Linked DNA regions of Variovorax paradoxus. The protein of the gene in region 1 interacts with the protein of each later gene in a pairwise test. Links are inferred from orthologs where the notes say so. Each region holds a gene or a part of one and is shown in the gene's direction. Other genes may lie near its edges.

What was found.
Region 2: the proteins of GFK26_RS23560 (region 1) and GFK26_RS04805 interact in binary tests that used the Escherichia coli proteins (3 or more experiments, as listed by UniProt). The link is inferred for Variovorax paradoxus from one-to-one orthologs.

The regions. Positions count from the first base shown.
Region 1 is NZ_CP045644.1:5,108,439-5,112,395, forward strand. The notes cover bases 1,146-3,957. They hold GFK26_RS23560 (sulfate/molybdate ABC transporter ATP-binding protein), read left to right. Parts: upstream 1,146-1,908; coding sequence 1,909-3,006; downstream 3,007-3,957. Other genes in these bases: cysW (sulfate ABC transporter permease subunit CysW), read left to right, coding at 1,146-1,888; GFK26_RS23565 (disulfide bond formation protein B), read left to right, coding at 3,003-3,506; macA (macrolide transporter subunit MacA), read left to right, coding at 3,708-3,957. Also shown: GFK26_RS23545 (sulfate ABC transporter substrate-binding protein), read left to right, coding at 1-96; sulfate ABC transporter permease subunit CysT, read left to right, coding at 97-984; more of cysW, read left to right, coding at 986-1,145. UniProt on the Escherichia coli protein: Part of the ABC transporter complex CysAWTP involved in sulfate/thiosulfate import. Responsible for energy coupling to the transport system.
Region 2 is NZ_CP045644.1:1,064,312-1,069,396, reverse strand. Bases 1,430-4,347 are described here. They hold GFK26_RS04805 (glutamate-5-semialdehyde dehydrogenase), read left to right. Parts: upstream 1,430-2,201; coding sequence 2,202-3,494; downstream 3,495-4,347. Other genes in these bases: gshA (glutamate--cysteine ligase), read left to right, coding at 3,674-4,347; holA (DNA polymerase III subunit delta), read left to right, coding at 1,430-2,126. Outside these bases: leuS (leucine--tRNA ligase), read left to right, coding at 1-478; LPS assembly lipoprotein LptE, read left to right, coding at 514-1,035; more of holA, read left to right, coding at 1,056-1,429; more of gshA, read left to right, coding at 4,348-4,990. UniProt on the Escherichia coli protein: Catalyzes the NADPH-dependent reduction of L-glutamate 5-phosphate into L-glutamate 5-semialdehyde and phosphate. The product spontaneously undergoes cyclization to form 1-pyrroline-5-carboxylate.

The DNA.
Region 1 (3,957 bases):
GTGCAGGAACTGTTCGGCAGCCTGACCGAAGCGCAGAAGGTGCACTTCAATGACGGCGGCCAGTTCGACAAGCTCTACACCCCTGGCGCGAAGTAAATGAGTGGCGCTGCTTCTTCGGCGCTCCCGGCAGCGGGAGCGCCTTTTTCACGTGCCAACCGGGCAGGGGGCGCCAAGCGCGTGCTGCCCGGTTTCCACATCACGCTCGGCTTCACGGTCTTCTACCTGTGCCTGATCGTGCTGATCCCGCTGTCGGCGCTGGTCTTCAAGACCTTCACGATGACCTGGGAGCACTTCTGGGTGTCGGTGACCGCACCGCGCGTGATGGCCTCGTACCGCCTGACCTTCGGCGCCTCGCTGATCGCGGCCATGGTGAATGCGGTGTTCGGCCTGCTCGTGGCGTGGGTGCTGGTGCGCTACAAGTTCCCGGGCAAGCGCATCGTCGATGCGCTGGTCGACCTGCCGTTCGCGCTGCCCACGGCCGTGGCCGGCATCTCGCTCACGGCGCTGCTCGCAGGCAACGGCTGGATCGGGCAATTGCTCGAGCCGTACGGCATCAAGCTGGCGTTCACGCCGGCGGGCATCGTGATTGCGCTGATCTTCATCGGGCTGCCGTTCGTGGTGCGCACGGTGCAGCCGGTGCTCGAAGACACCGAGAAAGAACTCGAAGAAGCCGCGACGTCGCTGGGCGCCACGCGCCTGCAGACCTTCACCCGGGTGATCTTTCCGGCGATTGCGCCTGCGTTGCTCACGGGCTTTGCCATGGCCTTCGCACGTGCCATCGGCGAGTACGGCTCGGTGATCTTCATCGCCGGCAACATGCCGATGATTTCCGAGATCACGCCGCTCATCATCATCGGCAAGCTGGAACAGTACGACTACACGGGCGCCACCGCGGTCGCGCTGGTGATGCTGGTGCTGTCGTTCATTTTGCTGCTGGTCATCAATGGCCTCCAGGCATGGCAGCGCAAGCGCGCAGGAGCCTGACATGAGCGCACCTTCCAAGATCATCCGCCGCGCGCAAGCCGGCACCACCGAGTCGGCCTGGGTCCGCTGGACGCTGATCGGCATCGCGCTCGCGTTCATGTTCCTCTTCCTCGTGCTGCCGCTGGCGGCCGTGGCGGTCGAAGCGCTGCGCAAGGGTCTCAACGCTTATCTCGAGGCGCTGAAGGAACCCGATGCGTGGAGTGCGATCCGACTCACGCTCATCACCGCTGCCATCGCCGTGCCGATGAACCTCGTCTTCGGCGTGGCCGCAGCCTGGGCCATCGCCAAGTTCGAGTTCCGCGGCAAGGCCTTCCTCACCACACTGATCGACCTGCCGTTCGCGGTGTCGCCGGTGGTCGCGGGCCTGATCTACGTGCTGGTGTTCGGCGCGCAGGGCTGGTTTGGCCCGTGGCTGGCGGAGCACGACATCAAGATCATCTTTGCCGTGCCCGGCATCGTGCTGGCCACCGTGTTCGTGACCTTTCCCTTCATTGCGCGCGAACTCATTCCGCTGATGCAGGCGCAGGGCACCGACGAAGAGCAGGCGGCCATCGTGCTCGGCGCGACCGGCTGGCAGACCTTCTGGCGCGTGACCTTGCCCAACATCAAGTGGGGCCTGCTGTATGGCGTGATCCTGTGCAATGCGCGCGCCATGGGCGAGTTCGGTGCGGTGTCGGTGGTGTCGGGCCACATCCGCGGCCAGACCAACACGATGCCGCTGCACGTCGAAGTGCTCTACAACGAATACCAGTCGGTGGCTGCGTTTGCCGTGGCCTCGCTGCTGGCGATCCTGGCGCTGGTCACCCTGGTGATCAAGTCGGTCATCGAGTGGCGCCATGAGCGCGAAATGAAAGCCATCGCCGAGCTGCCGCCCGAGCGTCCCCCCGAGCCTTCGGCGGCCTGAGAAGACGAGAGAACAAGACCATGAGCATCGAAATCCGCAACATCAGCAAGCAGTTCGGCGACTTCCGGGCGCTGAACAACGTGAACCTCGACGTCGAGTCGGGCGAACTCGTCGCGCTGCTCGGCCCTTCGGGCTGCGGCAAGACCACGCTGCTGCGCATCATCGCGGGCCTGGAAACGGCCGACACCGGCAGCATCCACTTCTCGGGCGAAGACACGACCGACGTGCACGTGCGCGAACGCCAGGTCGGCTTCGTGTTCCAGCACTACGCGCTGTTCCGCCACATGACCGTGTTCGAGAACGTGGCCTTCGGCCTGCGCGTGAAGCCGCGCAAGGAGCGCCCGAGCGACGCGCAGATCAAGCAGAAGGTGACCGACCTGCTCAAGCTGGTGCAGCTCGACTGGCTGGCCGACCGCTACCCGTCGCAGCTGTCCGGCGGCCAGCGCCAGCGCATCGCGCTGGCCCGCGCGCTGGCGGTGGAGCCCAAGGTGCTGCTGCTCGACGAACCCTTCGGCGCGCTCGACGCCAAGGTGCGCAAGGAACTGCGCCGCTGGCTGCGCCGGCTGCACGACGAGCTGCACGTCACCTCGATCTTCGTCACGCACGACCAGGAAGAAGCGCTCGAAGTGGCCGACCGCGTGGTGGTCATCAACAAGGGCCGCATCGAGCAGGTTGGCTCGCCGCAGGACGTGTGGGACAAGCCCGCGAGCCCGTTCGTCTACGGCTTCCTGGGCGACGTGAACCTGTTCCACGGCCGGGCCGACAACGGCGCCGTGCAACTGGATGGCATGCGCATCGACTCGCCCGAGCACAGCACCGCGCGGGACGCCAAGGCACTGGCCTACGTGCGCCCGCACGACCTGGACGTGACCCGCTACGTGGCGGGTGCCACCGGCATCGTCGCCACGCTGTCGCGTGCGATTGTGGTCGGACCGATCGCGCGGCTGGAACTTGAGCCCACCGAAACGAATCCAGATAATCCGGGCTCCGGAACCATCATCGAAGCGCAACTCCCTGCGCAACAGTTCCGCGACCTGGACTTGAAGGAAGGCGACACCGTCGTCGCCAACCCCCGCAAGGCCAGGGTGTTCGTAGAAGAAGATTGGGTGTCTCCTTGATCCATTGGTACTTCGGCGCGCCGCGCCGCGCGCTCGCGCTGATCTGCCTGGCCTGTGTGTTGATGCTGGCCTTCGGGCTGTATCTGCAACACGTGGTCGGGCTCGAACCCTGCCCCATGTGCATCGTGCAGCGCTACGCGCTGATGCTCGTGGCGCTGTTCACCGGCCTGGCGGCGCTGTTCAACAGCCGCGGCCTGCAGGTGACGGGCGGGGTGCTGGCGCTGGCGGCGGCGGTGGGCGGTGCCTACACGGCGGCGCAGCAGAGCTGGCTGCAGTGGTATCCGCCCGAAGTCGTTTCGTGCGGGCGTGACCTGTACGGAATGATCGAGACCTTCCCGCTCAAGCGCGCGCTGCCGATGATCTTCCGCGGCGGCGGCGACTGCTCCAAGATCGACTGGTCGCTGTTCGGCCTGACGCTGGCGAACTGGTCGTTCATCGCGTTCACGGTGCTGGCGCTGTTGCTCCTCACTTTGCTGCTGCGTCGGCGCACTGCGCGCTGAGTTCTTTTCCAGTAGTTTCTGCGGCGTGGCCCGCTGCCTTTCGAGGGCAGCGGGCCACGCCGTTTTCAATGGCCACGCCGCTGCGGGCCGAGGCAAAGGCCCGTCGAAACTGCGTGCTTTAGCAGGCCTTCAGCAACCGGGGCTAGGATCAATCGCATCCTTTCCCGGGTTCCGCCGCCCGTTTCATCCCACTGTCACTGCATGCCCACCACTCCCTCGCGACGATCGCGCAAGCTCCTTGTCGGCCTGGCCTTGCTCGTCGTGCTGGCGATCGCGGCCTTCTTCTGGCTGAGCCCGCCGAAGAAATCCGACTACCTCACCGCCACCGTGCAGCGCGGCGACCTGGAGAACGCGGTGCTCGCCAGCGGCGTGCTGCAAGCCTTCAAGCAGGTCGAGGTGGGCGCGCAGGTGTCGGGCCAACTCAAGTCGCTGAAGGTGGTGCTCGGCCAGC
Region 2 (5,085 bases), 4.0 Mb from region 1 along the record:
GGTGCACACCGTGCTGCGCCAGATCGACTACGACTACCAGCGCATGCAATACAACACCGTGGTGTCGGGCACGATGAAGCTGCTCAACGCGCTCGAAGGCTTCAAGCCCGACGGCAGCGCGGGCGACGCGGCCGCCGCGCGCGAGGGCTTCGGCATCCTGCTGCGCTGCCTGTACCCGGCCACGCCGCACATCGCGCACCAGCTCTGGCAACAGCTCGGCTACGACAAGGCATCGGGCGACCTGCTCGACGCGCCCTGGCCCGTGGTCGACGTGGCCGCACTGGCGCAGGACGAGGTCGAACTCATGCTGCAGGTCAACGGCAAGCTGCGCGGCAAGCTGCTCGTGCCCGCCGGTGCCTCGAAGGACGAGATCGAGCGTCTGGCGCTCGCCTGCGACGACTTCGTCAACTTCGCCGAAGGCGCGCCGCCCAAGCGCGTGATCGTGGTGCCCGGGCGCCTGGTCAACGTGGTCATCTGACACAGACTCTGCAGAACGACGGAAACGACAGACGCATGAACATTCGCAATGCCTCGCAGCCGCGCCGCGGCTTTCTCCTGGGCCTCGGCGTCGCAGGCGCTTCGCTGGTGCTGTCCGGCTGCGGCTTCGCACTGCGCCAGGCGCCGACCTTCGCGTTCAAGACGCTGTCGCTCGAAGGCAATACGGCGCTCATCAACCAGCTGCGGCGCGAGCTGCGCGCGGCCGGCAACGTGCGGCTGGTGCCCAAGGAAGAGGCGGGCACCGCCGACGCCGTGCTCGTCGTGCTGGGCGAGGACCGCGACCGGTTCGTCATCTCGACCAATTCCGCTGGTCTGGTGCGCGAGGTGCAATTGCGCCTGCGCGCCCGCTTCAGCCTGCGAACACCGGGCGGCAAGGAATTGCTGGCCGCCTCCGAGGTCTCGCAGACGCGCGACCTGAGCTTCAACGAAACCAATGCGCTGGCCAAGGAGAGCGAGGCCGATCTGCTGTACCGCGACATGCAGGCCGACATCGCGCAGCAGTTGATGCGCCGGCTGGCGGCGGTGCAGTCCCTGTAAGCCTCGCTTCCGTTCTTTCAATGCAACTTGCCAGTGCCCAGCTCGGCGCCCACCTGCAAAAGGGCCTGAAGCCGCTTTACACGATCCACGGCGATGAGCCGTTGCTCGCGCAGGAGGCGGCCGACGCCATCCGCGCCGCCGCGCGCGCCCAGGGCCACACCGAGCGCAGCTCGTACACCGTGGCTGGCGCGCACTTCGATTGGAGCGCGGTGCTCGCGGCCGGAGGCTCGCTCTCGCTGTTCGCCGACAAGCAGATCGTCGAGATCCGCATTCCGTCGGGCAAGCCCGGCAAGGACGGCAGCGTCGCGCTGCAGCAGCTGGCCGAGGCCGCGCCCGGCAACGACAGCACGCTCACGCTGGTGATGCTGCCGCGCCTGGACAAGGCCACGCGCACCGGTGCGTGGTTCTCGGCGCTCGAGAACAACGGCGTGAGCCTCCAGGTCGACCCGATCGAGCGCGCCGCGCTGCCGCAATGGATCGCCCAGCGCCTCGGGCTGCAGAACCAGCGCGTGATGCCCGGCGACGAAGGGCAGCGCACGCTGCAGTTCTTTGCCGACCGCGTCGAAGGCAACCTGCTCGCCGCGCACCAGGAAATCCAGAAACTTGCACTGCTGCACCCGGCCGGCGAGCTGAGCTGGGAGCAGGTCGAGGGCGCCGTCAACAACGTGGCGCGCTACGACGTGTTCAAGCTCTCCGAGGCCGTGCTGGCCGGCAACCCGCAGCGCGTGGCGCGCATGCTCGACGGCCTGCAGGCCGAGGGCGAAGCCGAGGTGCTGGTGCACTACACGATCGCCGAGGACATCCGCGCCCTCAAGCGCGTGAAGGACGCCATGGCCGCCGGCCGCCCGCTGCCGATGGCGCTGCGCGAGAACCGCATCTGGGGCCCGCGCGAGCGCGCCTTCGAACGCGTGCTGCCGCGCCTGGACGACCGCATGCTGACCCGCCTGCTGCGCGCGGCCCACCTGGTCGACGGCATCTGCAAGGGCCTGAAGCAGCCCGACTGGCCCGCCAGCGGCTGGCAGGCGCTGCAGCGGCTGGCGCTGATGCTGTGCCGCGCCTGCAGCACGGCCTCGGCGCCACGCCGCGCCTGACGTCCGCTTGCCGTCTGTAGACGGCAAAAGGCCCGCGTCAGCCGGACCGAAGGTCCGCGTGGGAAAATGCCGGCTATGAACGCGTTCAACGTCAGCGAGCACATGCAGACCCTCGGTCTGCAAGCCAAAGCCGCTGCATTCCTCATGGCCCGTGCGGATGCAGCTACCAAAAACAGAGCACTGAAGGCGCTGGCCCGGCGCCTGCGCGAAGTCGGCCCCGAGCTGGCTGCTGCCAACCAGAAGGACCTGGAGCGCGCCACGGCCGCCGGCCTGTCGGCCCCGATGGTCGACCGGCTCAAGCTCACGCCCAAGGTCCTCGAAACCGTGGCCGAAGGCTGCGAGCAGCTGGCCGGCATGGCCGACGTGATCGGCGAAATCATCGGCATGAAGCAGCAGCCCAGCGGCATCCGCGTGGGCCAGATGCGCGTGCCGATCGGCGTCTTCGGCATGATCTACGAGAGCCGCCCCAACGTGACCATCGAGGCCGCGAGCCTCGCGATCAAGAGCGGCAATGCCGCCATCCTGCGCGGCGGCTCGGAAGCCATCGAGTCGAACAAGGCGCTGGCGCTGCTGGTGTCCGAGGCGCTGGCCGAAGCCGGCCTGCCGGTCGAGGCGGTGCAGCTGGTGCAGACCACCGACCGCGAAGCCGTGGGCCAGCTCATCGCCATGCCCGAATTCGTCGACGTGATCATTCCGCGCGGCGGCAAGGGCCTCATCGAGCGCATCAGCCGCGACGCCAAGGTGCCCGTCATCAAGCACCTGGACGGCAACTGCCACGTGTACGTGGACGACACGGCCGAGTTCGACATGGCGCTGCGCATCGTCGACAACGCCAAGACCCAGAAGTACAGCCCCTGCAACGCCGCCGAAGGCCTGCTGGTGTCGGCCTCGGTGGCCGACCACTTCCTGCCCGAGATCGCCGCCGTCTTCGCCGCCAAGGGCGTCGAAATGCGCTGCGACCCGGCCGCTGCCGCCATCCTGCGCGCCAGCGAGGCGCACCATCCGCAGGCCAAGGTGCTTGATGCGGTCGAGTCCGACTGGTCCGAGGAATACCTGGCCGCCGTCATCAGCATCAAGGTGGTGGCGGGCGTCGATGAGGCCATTGCGCACATCAACCGCTACTCGAGCCACCACACCGACGCCATCGTCACGCGCGACCACATCAATGCCCAGCGCTTCCTGCGCGAGGTCGATTCGGCCAGCGTGATGGTGAATGCGAGCACGCGCTTCGCAGACGGTTTCGAGTACGGGCTGGGCGCCGAAATCGGCATCAGCACCGACAAGTTCCATGCGCGCGGCCCGGTCGGCATCGAAGGCCTGACCTCGCTCAAGTACGTGGTGCTGGGGCAGGGCGAAGTCCGCAGCTAGTCGGGGTCCGAAGGGCCGGGGCCATCGGGCCGGCGGCGCGGCCCGTGCCGCGGTGTTCTTGCAACGTGTGTTGTGGATTGGGGTGCTTTGTTCTCTTTGGCTGCTTGTCATCGGGGCGGCCATCCCCAAATCCTACAATTCCACTCCACCTTTAAGCACAAAACCAACAAGGCCGCTGCATGGTTCCGCATCTCGTCACTGCCCTGACCGGCCCGATCAACGAACTGGAGCAGCGGGTGCTCGACTCGACGCCCGCCATCGAGCGCTGGTTCCGCCTCGAGTGGATGGAGCACACGCCGCCGTTCTACAGCGCCGTCGACATCCGAAACGCGGGCTTCAAGCTCGCCCCGGTCGACACCAACCTGTTCCCCGGCGGCTGGAACAACCTCACCAAGGAAATGCTGCCGCTGGCGGTGCAGGCTGCGCAGGCGGCCATCGAGAAGATCTGTCCGGAGGCGCGCAACCTGCTCGTCATTCCTGAAAATCACTCGAAAAACACCTTTTATCTCGCCAACATCGCGCAACTGGTGCGCATCTTCCACATGGCGGGCCTCAATGTGCGCATCGGCTCCGTCGATCCGGCCATCAAGTCGCCCAAGAAGATCGAGTTGCCCAACGGCGAGACCGTGACGCTCGAACCGGTGGTGCGTTCCAAGCGCCGCCTGGGCCTGAAGAACTTCGATCCCTGCACAATTCTTCTGAACAACGAGCTTTCTGCAGGAACGCCGGGCATCCTCGAAGACCTGCACGAGCAATACCTGCTGCCGCCGCTGCACGCGGGCTGGTCGGTGCGCCGCAAGAGCAACCATTTGCACAGCTATGAAGAGCTGTGCAAGCGCTTCGGCAAGCTGCTGGGCATCGATCCGTGGCTCATCAACCCGATCTACGCGCGCGCCGAAGGCGTCGACGTGGCCGAGGGCCGCGGCATCGACGTGCTCACCAGCCATGTCGACGCGGTGCTCACCAAGGTGCGCCGCAAGTACAAGGAATACGGCATCAACGAGAAGCCGTTCGTGGTCGTCAAGGGCGGCCACAGCGGCAGCGGGAGCCCCGGCGTCGTGACCGTGCGCGACGCGAAAGAGGTCGAGGCGCTCATTGGCAAGTCGCGCACCGCCACCTCGTCGCCCGCCAAGACCAGCGCCGGGCGCGACCTGCGCGAGCCCACCGAGCTGATCGTGCAGGAAGGCGTGCTCACCAACGAGCGCGTGCACAACGGCGTGGCCGAGCCGGTGGTCTACATGATGGACCGCTACGTGGTGGGCGGCTTCTACCGCGTGCACGCCGAGCGCGCCGCCGACGAGAACCTCAAGCAGCCGGGCGCCAGCTACGTGCCGCTGGCTTTCTCGGAAAGCGCGCAGCTGCCGCAACCGGGCGCCAAGCCCGGCGCCAGCGCCCCCAATCGTTTTTACATGTATGGCGTGGTGGGCCGTCTGGCCATGGTCGCGGCCAGCTACGAGATGGAAGCGACCGATCCGGACGCCGAAATCTACGAATGAGCGGCGAAGGCGGGTTGCGGCGCGGGCGGGCAGCGGCAAAATAGCAGCCCCACAGCAAAGGAACCCAAAGGGCGGAGGGATGCGCGGCGCGGCCG